DNA from 4 places in the Streptomyces sp. NPDC059957 genome. Region 4 is predicted to be linked to each of the others. Evidence: riboswitches for the same ligand, from Rfam matches in the RefSeq annotation. Region 4 holds a riboswitch; each other region holds the start of a gene.
The links. Region 4 has a riboswitch for cobalamin ahead of ACFWBW_RS09600 (ABC transporter substrate-binding protein). Riboswitches for the same ligand answer to the same signal wherever they lie in the genome.

Region 1: linked by a shared signal. The riboswitch ahead of metE (5-methyltetrahydropteroyltriglutamate--homocysteine S-methyltransferase) and the one ahead of ACFWBW_RS09600 (ABC transporter substrate-binding protein) in region 4 are both predicted to bind cobalamin.
Region 2: linked by a shared signal. The riboswitch ahead of ACFWBW_RS00445 (CbtB-domain containing protein) and the one ahead of ACFWBW_RS09600 (ABC transporter substrate-binding protein) in region 4 are both predicted to bind cobalamin.
Region 3: linked by a shared signal. The riboswitch ahead of ACFWBW_RS15695 (energy-coupling factor ABC transporter permease) and the one ahead of ACFWBW_RS09600 (ABC transporter substrate-binding protein) in region 4 are both predicted to bind cobalamin.

What each region holds. Positions count from the first base shown of each region.
Region 1 covers NZ_JBHWMB010000127.1:28-3,504, reverse strand. Annotated here, with positions in the region: gene metE (5-methyltetrahydropteroyltriglutamate--homocysteine S-methyltransferase) at 1-2,276, opposite strand, end outside; cobalamin riboswitch at 2,446-2,672, opposite strand; gene rpmF (50S ribosomal protein L32) at 2,841-3,011, shown strand; partial or broken gene ACFWBW_RS40160 (cobalamin biosynthesis protein CobW) at 3,096-3,477, shown strand, end outside.
Region 2 covers NZ_JBHWMB010000001.1:87,797-91,273, reverse strand. Annotated here, with positions in the region: gene ACFWBW_RS00455 (hypothetical protein) at 25-258, opposite strand; gene ACFWBW_RS00450 (CbtA family protein) at 437-1,186, opposite strand; gene ACFWBW_RS00445 (CbtB-domain containing protein) at 1,217-1,435, opposite strand; cobalamin riboswitch at 1,474-1,610, opposite strand; gene ACFWBW_RS00440 (phytase) at 1,738-3,024, opposite strand; gene ACFWBW_RS00435 (histidine phosphatase family protein) at 3,146-3,477, shown strand, end outside.
Region 3 covers NZ_JBHWMB010000020.1:12,818-16,294, forward strand. Annotated here, with positions in the region: gene ACFWBW_RS15680 (energy-coupling factor ABC transporter ATP-binding protein) at 1-615, opposite strand, end outside; gene cbiQ (cobalt ECF transporter T component CbiQ) at 612-1,361, opposite strand; gene ACFWBW_RS15690 (energy-coupling factor ABC transporter substrate-binding protein) at 1,365-1,703, opposite strand; gene ACFWBW_RS15695 (energy-coupling factor ABC transporter permease) at 1,703-2,398, opposite strand; cobalamin riboswitch at 2,427-2,621, opposite strand; gene ACFWBW_RS15700 (flavodoxin family protein) at 2,934-3,477, shown strand, end outside.
Region 4 covers NZ_JBHWMB010000010.1:88,901-92,377, forward strand. Annotated here, with positions in the region: gene ACFWBW_RS09595 (helix-turn-helix transcriptional regulator) at 1-989, shown strand, start outside; cobalamin riboswitch at 1,001-1,137, shown strand; gene ACFWBW_RS09600 (ABC transporter substrate-binding protein) at 1,175-2,167, shown strand; gene ACFWBW_RS09605 (FecCD family ABC transporter permease) at 2,164-3,219, shown strand; gene ACFWBW_RS09610 (ABC transporter ATP-binding protein) at 3,216-3,477, shown strand, end outside.

The DNA.
Region 1 (3,477 bases), on a different contig from region 4:
TTCTCCAGCGAGGCCCGCGTCTCGGGCCAGCCGCGGGTCTTCAGGCCGCAGTCGGGGTTGACCCAGAGGCGGTCGGCGGGGATCGCCCCGAGTCCCTTGCGCAGCAGGGCCGTCACTTCACCGGCCGAGGGGATGCGGGGAGAGTGGATGTCCCAGACGCCGGGGCCGACCTCGCGCGGGTAGCCCGCGCCGGCGAGCTCGGCGGCGACCTGCATGTGGGAGCGGGCCGCTTCCAGGCTGATGACGTCGGCGTCGAGGTTCTCGATGGCCTCGACGATGTCCCCGAACTCCGCATAGCACATGTGGGTGTGGATCTGGGTGTCCGGCCGGACCCCGCTGGTGGTGAGGCGGAAGGATTCCGTGGCCCACTCCAGGTAGCCGGCGTGGTCGGCGGCGCGCAGCGGAAGGGTTTCGCGCAGGGCGGGCTCGTCGACCTGGATGACGGAGGTGCCGGCCGCCTCCAGGTCGGTCACCTCGTCGCGCAGCGCGAGGGCCACCTGGCGGGCGGTGGCGGCGAGCGGCTGGTCGTCGCGGACGAAGGACCAGGCGAGCATGGTGACGGGGCCGGTGAGCATGCCCTTGACCGGCTTGGCCGTCTGCTCCTGGGCGTACGCGGTCCAGCGCACGGTCATCGGGGCGGGGCGCGAGATGTCTCCGGCGAGGACCGGCGGGCGGACGTAGCGGGTGCCGTAGGACTGGACCCAGCCGTGCCGGGTGGCGAGGTAGCCGGTCAGCTGCTCGGCGAAGTACTGGACCATGTCGCTGCGTTCGGGCTCTCCGTGCACGAGCACGTCGAGGCCCGCCTTCTCCTGGAAGGAGACGACTTCGCGGATCTCGGCCCGGATGCGGTCCTCGTAGGCCGCCGTGCCGATGCGTCCCGTGCGCAGGTCGGCGCGGGCGGTGCGCAGTTCCGTGGTCTGCGGGAAGGACCCGATGGTGGTGGTGGGGAGGAGCGGCAGGCCGAGGTGGGCGCGCTGGGCGGCGGCCCGTTCGGCGTAGGACGGGACGCGGCGGCCGTCGGTGTCGGTGATCGCGGCGGTGCGGGCGCGGACGGCCGGGTCGTGGGTGATCCGGGAGGCGGCGCGGGAGGCCAGGTCGGCCCGGTTCGCGGCGAGTTCGGCCGCGATCGCGTCGGTGCCCCGGGCGAGTCCCCGGGCCAGCGTGCTGATCTCGGTGGTCTTCTGCCGGGCGAAGGCGAGCCAGCGCCGGATCTGCGGATCGGTGTCCCGCTCGGCGTCGGCGTCGAGCGGGACGTGCAGCAGGGAGCAGGACGCGGCGACGTCGACCCGGCCGGCGAGGCCGAGCAGGGTGCCCAGGGTCGTCAGCGAGCGCTGGTGGTCGTCGATCCAGATGTTGCGGCCGTTGACCACGCCCGCGACCAGGCGCTTGCCGGGGATGCCGCCTGCCGCGGCGAGGTCGTCGAGGTTGGCGGCGGCCCGGTCGGTGAAGTCGAGGGCGAGGCCCTCCACGGGTGCCTTCGCCAGTACGGGCAGTGCTTCGCCGAGCCGGTCGAAGTAGGAGGCGACGAGCAGCTTGGGGCGCTCGGTGAGGCCGAGTCCTCCGAGTTCGCGGTAGGCGCGGGCCGCGGCGTTGAGTTCGGCCGGGGTGCGGTCCTGGACCAGGGCCGGTTCGTCGAGCTGGACCCATTCGGCGCCCGCCGCGCGCAGTTCGGCGAGGACCTGTGCGTAGACGGGGAGCAGCCGGTCGAGGAGGGCCAGCGGCTCGAAGCCGGGGGCCGTGCCGGGTGCGGACTTGGCGAGGAGGAGGTAGGTCACCGGTCCGACCAGGACCGGGCGGGCCGTGTGACCGAGGGCCAGGGCCTCTTTCAACTCGGCCACCTGTCGGGCGGGTTCGGCGGTGAAGACGGTGTCGGGACCGAGTTCGGGGACCAGGTAGTGGTAGTTGGTGTCGAACCACTTGGTCATCTCCAGCGGGGCCACGTCCTGGGTGCCGCGCGCCATCGCGAAGTAGCCGTCCAGGGCGTCCGCCTCGACGGCGGTCCGGTGACGGTCGGGGATCGCGCCGAGCATGACCGTGGTGTCCAGGACGTGGTCGTAGTACGAGAAGTCGCCGGTGGGAACCTCGGTGATGCCGGCCCCGGCGAGCCGGGCCCAGTTGGTCCGGCGCAGGTCGCGGGCCGTGGCGCGGAGGGCTTCGGCGGTGACGCGGCCCTTCCAGTAGCCCTCGACCGCCTTCTTCAGTTCCCGGTTCTGTCCCTGGCGGGGGTAGCCGTACACGGTGGCGCCTACGGGCGCGGTTGCGGACTCGGTGGTCACGGAACTCTCCTTCGCGAGCGTGTCTCCATGGACCCGGTGACGGGTCGCGGACGCGAAGGGTGCGGTAACGGGCGGGCGCCGGGGTCGCGTACGGCTCGGTACGCGACGGGAGGACCCGCCTGAAGCACGCCGACCCGCCCACGAGGTCACCGGGAAACCGTGCGCGGTCGATCGCGCACGGGCAACGGGCAGGTCTTCGGACTCGCGGGCTCGCCTGCCGGTCTCCCGGCGGGCACCTAGTGGCCGTCGCTTCCCAGGACCGGTTCCGGTCCCAGTGCGTATGACGGCGGTCGTTCCCGCTCACCGCTGCGGGGCAGTCCCGGATTCCCACCGGGTTCCCTCTTACGACGCCTCCCGCCTGGCGGACGGGGGCGAACCAGCTGCGAGGCCCACAGTAGGGCGGACGCCCGGGAAACGAAGACGACTTCCCGCATGCCGGACGGTGAAATGGGACACGCAGACGCGCCTCCCCCGATGACGCGCACCCACCCCACCCCCTTATTGAAAATGGTCGTCATTTTCGTATAGGCTCGCGCCGAACGCTTTCGACACCAGGAGGTCCCGATGGCCGTACCCAAACGGAAGATGTCCCGCAGCAACACCCGCCACCGCCGCGCCCAGTGGAAGGCCACGACACCGCAGCTCGCCCCGATCACCGTCGACGGGGCCGTGCACCTGGTTCCGCAGCGGCTGGCGAAGGCGTACGAACGCGGCCTGCTGCGGCCCGAGAGCTGAGGAGAGCCACCCCGTGAAGTCCCCGATCCGCCCCGCCCGCCACGGAGGGTCCGAGTGACCCTCCCCGTCGTGATCGTCGGCGGCATGCACGCCGACGCACGCAAGGAGACCGTCGAGCACCTGCTGCGGACCGTGCCGGGGAGCATCGCCCTGCACCACGATCCGTCCTCGGCCGCCGAGGGCAACGTCCTGCGCACGCTGCGCGATTCCGGGGGCTCGATCTCCGCCGAGGAGACCCCGCTGGTCAACGACTGCTCCTGCTGCGCCCTGCGCGAGGACCTGGTCCCCGAGCTGAAGCGGCTGGCCGCGGGCGGGCTGACCCGGCTGGCCGTCGTGGAGCTCTGGGACTCGGTCGAGCCCAGGGCGATGGCCGAGGTCGTCGCGGCGCACTCCGGCGACGTCCTGGAACTCACCAACGTGATCACCGCCGTCGACCCCGCGCTCGTCCTGCCCTGCCTCGGCAACG
Region 2 (3,477 bases), on a different contig from region 4:
GCTAGCCCCCCGGACGGCTCCCCGTCAGACCACCACGACCGCGACCGCCGCCGCACCCATGAGCACGGCGGCGGAGTGGATGGCCGCATGGCCGTAGTCACCCGACCAGAGGTGGCGGGCCAGGCCGCCGATGGCGGTCAGGCCCGCGATGATGCCGGCCTGCGCGAGCAGGGTGACGGTGGTGAACGGGGTCAGCAGCAGGAGCACCGCGTTGAGCCAGAACGGGGCGGCGCCCGTCCAGCCCCGCCACTCCCGCATCTCCCGCCACTGCTGCCGGTTCGGGAAATGAGGCAGGTGACGCAGGTGAGCCAGGTGCAGCGGGTGCGGCCGGTGCGGCGCCTCCCGGCGGCCTTTGGGTCTTCGGTGGTCCCGGAGCTCTCGGGTCGCCGTCGTCACCGCGCCGCCACCAGCCTCTCAGTCACTTGCACGCAAGACGTCAACTCGCAGGCTGTACAGCCTCCTTGGGTGTCACGGCGGGGGCAAGGGCCCGTTCGGCAAGAAATCCGAAAGCCAGGCCGAAAGTGGTCCACATCGCGGCCTGAATGGCGAGCGAGGCGAGCCGGAACTGCCAGACGAGCGCCGCCGGGAAGCCCGTCGGCACCTCGTTGATGCCGGGCAGGAACGCGTAGGCGATGCCGATGGCCACCACGAAGGCGAGCGAGGCGGCGACCGAGGCGTTCCAGTTGCCCAGGCGCGGCGCCAGGCGCCGGCCCAGGATCAGCGCGGCCGCCGCGAGCAGCAGGCCGAGCGCGAGCATCAGGACGTAGAGGGTGGTCCGCTGGACCGTGGTCTCGGGGTCCCCGACGGCCGGCGGGTTGGCCGGGTACTTGAAGAACGGCACCAGGGTGACGGTGACGAACAGACCGCCGGAGACGAGCAGCGCCGTGGCCCGGGGGCCGAAGCGGCCGATCCGGCCCAGGGCATAGCAGTAGACGAGCGCGGCGATGCCGCCGAGCGCGATCCCGTAGAGCAGCGTTCCGGTGCCCAGCCCGGCCGTGGCCTGGAGGGCCCGGCTGACCGGGGCCGCCTCGCCGTGGTGGTCGTGGGCTCCGGCTTCCTCGATGGCGATCGCCGCGTCGACCTGGGATTCACCGAGGAAGTACGCGACGAGGAACGCGGCCACTCCGGCGAGCAGGCCGGCGAGCATGCCCCTGATGAGGAGCACGCGGGGGGAAATGGGGTTCATGAAGTTTTCGGTCCCTTGCGGATCGGTGGATCAGTGGCAGGGGAAGCCGAGGAGGTGGCGACCGTCGTGCATCCACTCGTGGACGGTGTCGCCTTCGAAGATCGCGGTGGCGCCCTGCTCGGCGCCGACGAGGTAGAGCAGGACCAGCATCAGGACGCCGGCGAACAGCGCCCAAGGGGCCAGGGTGGAGAGGGAGATGGGTGCGACGGCCAGGGGGGTGGCAGTCGTGGGCACGGCGGAGTCGGCCATGGCAGGAACCTCCAGAGGGAACACGCGTCCCGGTCAGTGGTGCTTGCGACGACGGTGGCGGGTCTGACTTTCCTCCCCCTCCGGGAGGATTCACAGTGGCGCGACCGTGCCGGATTCTCAACCGGACTTCCGTCATACCGTCGTCTTGTCGTCCGCCACCGTACCGCTCTTTATGGCGGCCTTACAGGGGCGTCTCAGAAGGGCTCCGTCTCACCGTCGTCCCGCCGGTCGACGGCAACGGCCGATGCCATCGACCGACGTCGTCGGTCGATGGCATCGATCCACGGCGTCAGTTGAGGGCGTCAGCCGATGGCGTCGACCACCTCGCCCAGGTCGACGAACTTGAACCCGGTCGCCTCGCGGTCGCCGTCACCGGGGGTTTCCCGGCCGTCCTGGACGACGAGCAGGCCGCGGGGGTAGCGCGTGCCGAGGGGGGCGTTGAGGGCCGCGGCGCCGTCGCAGACCTCGGAGCCGTCGAGGGCGGCGGAGGCCGCGGTGATCCGGAAGGCGCCCTCGAACTCGTTGCGGTCCTCGCGCTCGCGGTCGTAGGCGACGAAGGTGTCGTCGCCCTGGCTGGAGGCGAGCAGATAACCGTCGCCGTCGGCCTCGGTGACCAGGGTCAGGCCCTCGACGTCGGCCTTCAGGCGCTTGCCGCCGTAGCCGGGATCGGCGCCGGGCGCGCACTCCTCGGTCTCCTCGTCGTAGGTGCCGGGGACGCCGTACTCGCGCACCTTGTCGATCAGCTTCGGCGTGCCGGTGAGGCCCGCGTCGATGCGCCAGATGCCGACGTCCTCCTGCCCCGCGTACAGGGTGCCGTCCGCGGGGTCGACGACCATGCCCTCGACCTGCGCCAGCTCGCCCGGCTCGGCGCAGGGCGTCCAGGAGGCGCCGTTCGGCAGGCGGAAGGAGGACGGCAGGTCGAGCGTGCGCACCTGGCGGTAGTCGACGGTGCCGGCGGGGGTGGCGACCAGCTCCAGCAGGGCGATCCGGGTGCGGTTGCGCTGGCTGACCGCCGCGTAGGACCGGCCGGTCTTCCGGTCCGTCCAGGTGGCCAGGCCGTACGCGGTCTTCTGCTCGTTGATCTCGGCCTGGTCGGCGGAGAAGACCGGGCGCGCCGCCGGGTCGGTGACGTCGGTGAGCGGGCCGCCGGGGCGGTTGCGGTCGATCCGGTAGATCCGCAGGCGGTCGTTGCCCCGGTCGCTGACCACCGCGACGTCGGCGCGCCCGCCGCCCAGACGCAGGCCGTTGACCAGGTCGACGTTGTTGAAACGGCCGGGAGCGTCGTCGGCGCCCGGACCGGCCGGGGCGGCGATCGACTGCACTTGGCGCGCCTCCAGGTCGTAGACGCGCAGACCGCCCTGCTTGGCGGTCGCGATCACCAGGCTGCGGCCCGGGTCGGCGGCGTTGCGCCAGATCGACGGGTCGTCCGCGTTGGCGTCGCCGCCGGGCTCGTCGTCGTACAGCGGCGCGGTCTCGGCCTTGGGGCGGATGCTGCCGATCGAGGAGGCCTGTGCCGGGAGCGCGACGGACGCGGCGAGTGCGGTGCAGAGCACGAGTACGGAGGCGCGGGCGGCCGAACGTATGGTCAATGTTCTTCCTTCATGAGGGTTTTGCCCTGAGAGAAAGACGCTCGCCCGGGCGATTGTCATGTCCGCGCCGGACAGATGGCCGATGGTTGAACGCGGTGCGAAACCCCGGGAGAATCGGACGGTGCACCCCACCACCGTACGCGTCCGCCTCGTGACACCCCCGCTGGACGAGGCGGGGCGCCTGCACCGCTTCCCGTACGGGGATCCGTGCCCGGGGCACGAGGGGCTGCGCGGCCAGGACCACGGGGCCTGGGCCGGACGGACCATGGACGAAGTGGCCGGGGAGGCCCCCGAGGGGCTGCGGCGCTGGATGACCGACGCCTCGTACGCGCCGCCGGGCGGCGGGGAGTCCGTGGAGGCGCTGATCGCGCGGGTCGGCGCACACCTGGGCACGCTGGCGCCGGGCACGCACCGGGCGGTCGTCGGGCAGGGCGTCGTACGGGCGGCCGCGGT
Region 3 (3,477 bases), on a different contig from region 4:
CACCGTCGTGCCCGAGGCGCGCAGCCCCGCGAGGACGTCGAGGAGCCGCTCCTGGCCGTCCGGGTCCAGGCCGGCCGTCGGCTCGTCCAGGATCAGCACCCGCGGAGCCATCGCCACCGCCCCCGCGATCGCCGCGCGCTTGCGCTGGCCGTAGGAGAGCAGGTGCGTGGGGCGGTCCCGGAGGTGGGTGATGTCCAGGGCGGCGAGGGCCGAGTCCACGCGGGCACGGACCTCCGGAGCGGGGAGCCCCAGGTTCATCGGGCCGAAGGACACGTCCTGTTCCACCGAGGCCGCGAACAACTGGTCGTCGGGGTCCTGCACCACCAGCTGGACGGACGTGCGCAGCCGGGTCAGCCCGGCCCGGTCGTACGAGACCTCCCTGCCGTCCAGCCGCAGCGTGCCCGAGCCGGGCCGCAGGCCGCCGCTCAGCAGCCGCATCAGGGTGGTCTTGCCGCTGCCGTTGCGGCCCAGCAGGGCCAGCGCCCGGCCCGGCGCGATGGCGAAGTCGACGCCGGTCAGGACCGCGGGGCCGTCCTCGTAGGCGTAGCCCGCGCCGGACAGCTCCACCACCGGGTTCGGCGAGGGGGGCGGCGACACGTTCGGCGACGGGTTCAAAGGGAGAGCCCCTTCAGGGTGAGGGTCAGGGTGATCAGGGCCGCCAGCAGCCCGGCGGTGGCCGTCAGGAAGCGCCACGACAGGGCCGCCTCCGGTACGAGGACCCGCAGCGCGCCGTCGTAGCCGCGTCCGGCCAGCCCCGCCTGGAGCTTGGCCGCGCGGTCGAAGGCCCGTACGAAGGAGGTGGCGGCGAGCCCGGCCAGGGAGCGCCACACCGCCGCCCGGCCGGTGTGCCCGAGCCGGGCGGCCTGGGCCCGGCGGACCTGGGTCATGGAATCGAGCAGCAGGAAGCCGATCCGGTACATGACCAGGGCCACGTCCACCACCGGGGCCGGCACCCCGGCCCGGACCAGCCGGGGCAGTACGTCGGAGACCGGGGTGGTGAAGGCGAACAGCAGCAGCCCGAGCGAGGCGGACGAGGTGCGCAGCAGCAGTTCGGCGGCGAGCCGGGGGCCTTCGGGGGCCAGGGACACCGGCCCCTCCGGGCCGCCGACCGCGAACAGCAGCGGCAGCGCCCCGGTGAAGCAGAAGCCGAGCGGGATCCGGAAGGCCCGCCACAGCTGCCGGCCGGCCACTCCCGCCGGGCCGAGCAGCACGGCGAGGGTGGCGGCGGCCACCAGCGGCCCGCCCGGCCAGGGGGGCAGGCATACGGCGGTGACCGTCAGCCCGATCCCGAGCAGGGCCTTCTCCAGCGGGTGCCGGCCGCGCCAGCGACTGCTGTGCGCGGCCACGTCGATCGGCAGCACCGCCTACGCCTCCGGGGCGTCGGCGGCAGCGGCGGCGGCCGCTCCTTGGCGGCGGCCCTTGCGGACGCCGAAGTAGTAGGCGAGCACGCCCGCTCCCAGCGCCGCCTGCAGGGCGAACAGCGCGGACTCGATCTCGCCGGACGGGGGTTCGTACAGAGGGGAGAACCAGGGTTCGTAATCCGGCTTCAGCTCGGTGATGGCCGTCTCGGCCTGCGCGTCGGCGCCCGTGAAGGGCTCCTCCTTGTGGTCGCCCATCCCCAGCGCGACGGGGAGGACGGCCAGCGCCGCCACCAGGAGCAGCAGCAGGCTGTTGATCTTCGCGTTCTTGGACATCCCGCTCATCAGGCCGCCGCCTTCTCTTCGGTACGGGAGGAGGTCAGCTTCGCGACGCCGAGGCGGACCAGGTCCGACTTGCTCGACGCCATCAGCAGCCGCATCACGAGGACGGTCAGCAGACCCTCGCTCACGGCCAGCGGGATCTGCGTGACGGCGAAGATCCCGCCGAACTTCGCGAGCGCACCCAGGAACCCGCTGGCCGGGTCCGGGAAGGCCATCGCGAGCTGGAGGCTGGTGACGCAGTAGGTGACCAGGTCGGCGAAGAAGGCGCCGAAGAACACGGTCACCATCAGCGGGAGACCGAACTTCCGCAGCAGCCGGTAGACGGCGTAGCCCGCCCACGGGCCGGCGATGGCCATCGAGAAGACGTTGGCGCCGAGGGTGGTGAGCCCTCCGTGCGCCAGCAGCAGGGCCTGGAACAGCAGGGTGATCGTGCCGAGCACCGCCATGATCGGCGGCCGGAACAGGATCGCCCCGAGCCCGGTGCCCGTGGGGTGCGAGCAACTGCCCGTCACCGAGGGGATCTTCAGGGCGGACAGGACGAAGGTGAACGCTCCGGAGGCGCCGAGCAGCAGCGTGCTCTCCGGGTTGGCCTTCACCTCGCGGGTGAGCGAGCGGACGCCGTGGACGACGAAGGGAGCGGACGCGGCGCCCCAGGCGACCGCGTGCAATGGGGGTAGGAACCCCTCGGCTATATGCATGAGTGGGGAGACCTCTCCAGCACCTCGTGGATGGACAACGCGCCCCGGCCGGTCTCCTGGCTCACGGGTTGACGTCCATGCTCCGCCTTCCCGGGCAGCGCGGAACTTCCCGCGCAGCCCAGTGGCTTTCCCGCAGGAGTGGAGCCGGACTTCCCGATCACAGTGGCGAGGGCCGCACCGGTTTCTCACCGGTTTCCCGAACACCAAGGCCCGCTGACCCTAGTCGGCCGCACGGACCGGTAACAACCCGCCCCAATCGCGCCGGGCGGCAGCCGGATTCCACTTAGGGGTGACTCTCCGTGTCCGGCGGCTCGTCGGCCGCCCCAAGGGTGCAGACCGGAGGGGGAGTTCCGGGTGTCCGGGGCCGCAGGGCAGCGGCGGTTGCGCCGCACCGTGCCGTTCCGCAGGGGCCGGGGCGAGCGCGGACGGGGCGAGCGCGGACGGGGCGCGGCCAACGGGGACGAGCCCGGACGGGACGAGCCCGGACGGGTGCGGTCCGCTGGCGGGGCCGCCCGGCGGCGCGGAGCCTGGTGGGGTGACCGCCGAACCCGATGCCGCGCCCGCCGTCGACTACTCCGACCTCACCGCCGTCTACGTCAACTGCACGCTCAAGCGATCGCCCGAGCCCAGCAACACCGAGGGCCTGATCGACAAGAGCCGTGCGGTGATGGAGGCGGCCGGGGCCCGGACCTCGCTCATCCGGGCCGTCGACCACGAGATCGCCACCGGCGTCTGGCCCGATATGACCGACCACGGCTGGGGGAGCGATCAGTGGCCGGTGCTCTACAGCCAGATCATGGACGCCGACATCCTCGTGTTGTGCGGCCCGATCTGGCTGGGGGACAACAGCTCGGTGATGAAGCAGGTCATCGAGCGGCTCTACGCCTGCTCCTCGATCCTGAACGAGCAGGGCCAGTACGCCTATTACGGGCGCGTCGGCGGGGCGCTGATCACCGGGAACGAGGACGGCGTCAAGCACTGCGCCATGAACGTCCTCTACAGCCTCCAGCACCTCGGCTACGCGATCCCCCCGCAGGCCGACGCAGGGTGGATCGGCGAAGCCGGACCCGGGCCCTCGT
Region 4 (3,477 bases):
GGCGCGAGCCCCAGTCCGACCTACGGGACTTCCTGCGTTCCCGCCGTGCCCGGATCGGTCCCGAGGAGGTGGGCGTCGCCGCTCACCCGGGAAGGCGGCGCGTGCCCGGGCTGCGGCGCGAGGAGGTCGCGCAGCTCGCGGGGGTCAGCGTGGACTACTACACCCGGCTGGAGCAGGGCCGCACCCTGCACGCGCCCGCCGAGGTGCTCGAAGCCGTGGCCCGTGCGCTGCGGCTCGATGCCACCGAGCGGTCCCACCTCTTCGACCTGGCCCGCCCGCAGCGGGCCGCCGGGTCCGGGCGCGCCGCAGACCCGGCGGCGGCCGGCGCCCCCGGTAGCGCGGAAACCGCCGGCCCGCAGCGGGTCCGGGCGGGCCTCCACCGGGTACTGGACGCCCTGGCGGACGGCACCCCGGCGATGATCATGGGGCGCCGGCTCGACGTCCTGGCCGCGAACCGGCTCGCGGAGTCCCTGTACGCAGACTTCGGCGCACCCGAGACGGACACGGTGGAGCCGGGCACAGTGACGCCCGGCACAGTGGAGCCGGGCACAGTGGCGCCCGGCACACCGGGCCGACGCGGCCGCAATCTGGCGCGGTTCCTCTTCCTCGACCCCGCCGCCCGCACGCTCTTCGCCGACTGGGAGAGCGCCGCGCGCGGAGCCGTCGCCGCGCTGCGGTTCTACGCCGGGAGACACCCGTACGATCCGGGGCTGAGCCCGCTCGTCGATGAACTGGCGGCGTTCGACGGGGACTTCCGGCGTTGGTGGGCCGGGCACGACGTGCTCGAACACACCCACGGCACCAAGCGCTTCCGGCATCCCGCTGTCGGCGAACTGGCCCTGGAGTACGAGTCCCTCACCTTCCCGGACGACCCCGACCAGACGCTCTACCTCTACACGGCAGAGCCGGGATCCCCCTCCGACGAGGCGCTGCGGACCCTCGCCTCGCGTGCGGCGCGGCCGGCCGGTGCGGTGCGCCCGGGGCGCTGACGCCCCGCCCTTCTGGCACACTGGGCCGGGTTATCCAGGCGGTGCAGGACAGGAAACCGGTGCGAATCCGGTGCGGTCCCGCCACTGTGACCGGCCACCCCTTGCGGGGACCCGGGAGTCAGACACTGACGCACCGCCTCTTTCGGTTCGACCAGGGGACGCGGATCCCCCGGAGAGGCTTCGCCATGTCTTCGTACCCCCGTGCGCTGCTGCGCGCGTTCCTGCCCGTCCCCCTCCTGATACCGCTGGCCGCGTGTGGGGGATCACCCGCGGCGCAGGACGCGAAGGCGGCGGCGGGCACCACGCCCGGTTTCCCGTACACGGTCACCAACTGCGGTGTCACCAGCACCTATCAGGCACCGCCGCAGCGTGCGGTCGCCATGAACCAGCACGCCACCGAGATCCTCCTCGCCCTCGGGCTGGAGGGGAAGACCGTCGGGACGGCCTACCTGGACGACGCCGTACTGCCCGCCTACCGGCCCGCGTACGACAAGATCAAGGTGCTGGCGAAGGAGTACCCCTCCAAGGAGATCCTCCTCGGCGCCAACCCCGACTTCGTGTACGGCGGTTACTCCAGCGCTTTCGACAAGGCGCAGGGCCGCGACCGCGAGGCGCTCGCGAAGTCCGGCATCAACTCACGCCTCAGCGTGGAGTACTGCACCGACGGCAAGGTCGGCGTCGACCAGCTCAGGACCGAAATCACCGAGGTGGCACGGACCTTCGGCGTACCCGAGCGCGGCGAGCGGTTCATTGCCGACGAACAGCGCCGCATCGAAGCCGTCAGCACACGCGTGAAGGACGAGGCCAAGCCCGCCGTCTTCGTCTACGACTCGGGCGAGGCCTCCGCCTACACCTCGGGCGGCAAGGGCATCGGCAACGAGATCGTCGCGCTGGCGGGCGGCACGAACGTGTTCGCCGACCTCGACGACACCTTCGGCGACGTGTCGTGGGAGAAGGTCATCGAGCGCAAGCCCGAGTTCGTCCTCATCTACGACTACGGCGGCACCACCGTCGAAGCCAAGAAGCAGCGCCTGCTGAAGGATCCGGCACTGGCCCAGGTACCCGCGATCAAGAACCAGCGGTTCGTCGTGCTGCCGCTGTCCTCCGCCGTGCTCGGCGTCCGCGTCGCCGACGCCGTCGAATCGCTGGGCGCCCAGCTCCACCCCGACGCCGCGTGAGCCTCCGCGCCGCCCGCGCGTTCACCCGTACGCCGGTCGTACTGGCCCTGCTCGCCGCCGCGCTGGCCGCGTCGGCCCTGGCGGGACTGGCCCTGGGACCGGTACGGATCCCCCCGGGCCAGGTGCTCGACATCGTGCTCGCAGGGCCGGGACCCGGCGGGGGAGCAGGCGCCTTCGGGGCGATCGTGTGGGACGTCCGGATGCCGCGCGTCCTGCTCGGGGCCGTCGTGGGCGCGGGACTCGCCGTCGCGGGAACCGTACTCCAGGCCCTCGTGCGCAATCCGCTCGCCGACCCCTTCCTCCTCGGAGCCTCCTCCGGGGCCTCGGCCGGAGCCGTGCTGGTGATCGTCTTCGGCGCCGGATTCCTCGGCTTCGCGGGCGGCACCGCCGTACCGCTCGCCGCGTTCGCCGGGTCGATGGGCGCGCTCGTCGCCGTCTACGCGATGGCCCGGCGCGGCGGCACCATGACCACCGGCCGGCTGATCCTCGCCGGAGTCGCCGTCCAGTACGTGCTGTCCGCCCTGACCAGCCTGATCCTGGTGCTGGCCGCCCATCCCGACCAGATCCGCAGCGTGCTGTTCTGGACCCTCGGCGGGCTCGGCGGGGCCCGCTGGGGCGAACTGGCCCTGCCCGCCGGGGCCCTGCTCCTGGGCACCGGGCTGCTCATCGCCCTGGCCCGGCCGCTCGACCTGCTGCTCGCGGGGGAGGAGGGCGCCCGGACGCTCGGCCTGGACACGAGCCGGTTCCGGGCCGCCGTGTTCGTCCTCACCTCGCTCGTCATCGGCGTACTGGTGGCCTACAGCGGGGCGATCGGGTTCGTCGGGCTGATGGTGCCGCACGCCGCCCGGATGGTCGTCGGCGCCGGGCACCGGGCGCTGCTGCCCGTGGCCGCGCTGGGCGGGGCGGTGTTCCTGACCCTGGCCGATCTGATCGCCCGTACCGCCGCCGCGCCGGAGGAGATTCCGGTGGGCGTGGTCACGGCGCTCGTCGGAGGGCCGTTCTTCCTGTGGATGCTGCGCAGGTCCACCCGTACCGAAGGGGTTGTGGGATGACGGCGGTACGGCAGACGGGTCCGGTGGCCGACCTGGTGGCGGGGGCGGCGGAACTCGCCGTCGAGGCCGTGCGTTACGAGATCGAGGGGCAGCCGCTGCTGCACGGGATCGACCTCACCGCCCGCCCCGGCGAGACGGTCGGAATCGTCGGCCCCAACGGCAGCGGCAAGACGACACTGCTGCGCTGCGTGTACGGCACCCTGCGCCCCACGGGCGGGCGCGTGCTGCTGGACGGCGTGGACGCGGCCTCGCTGGGCG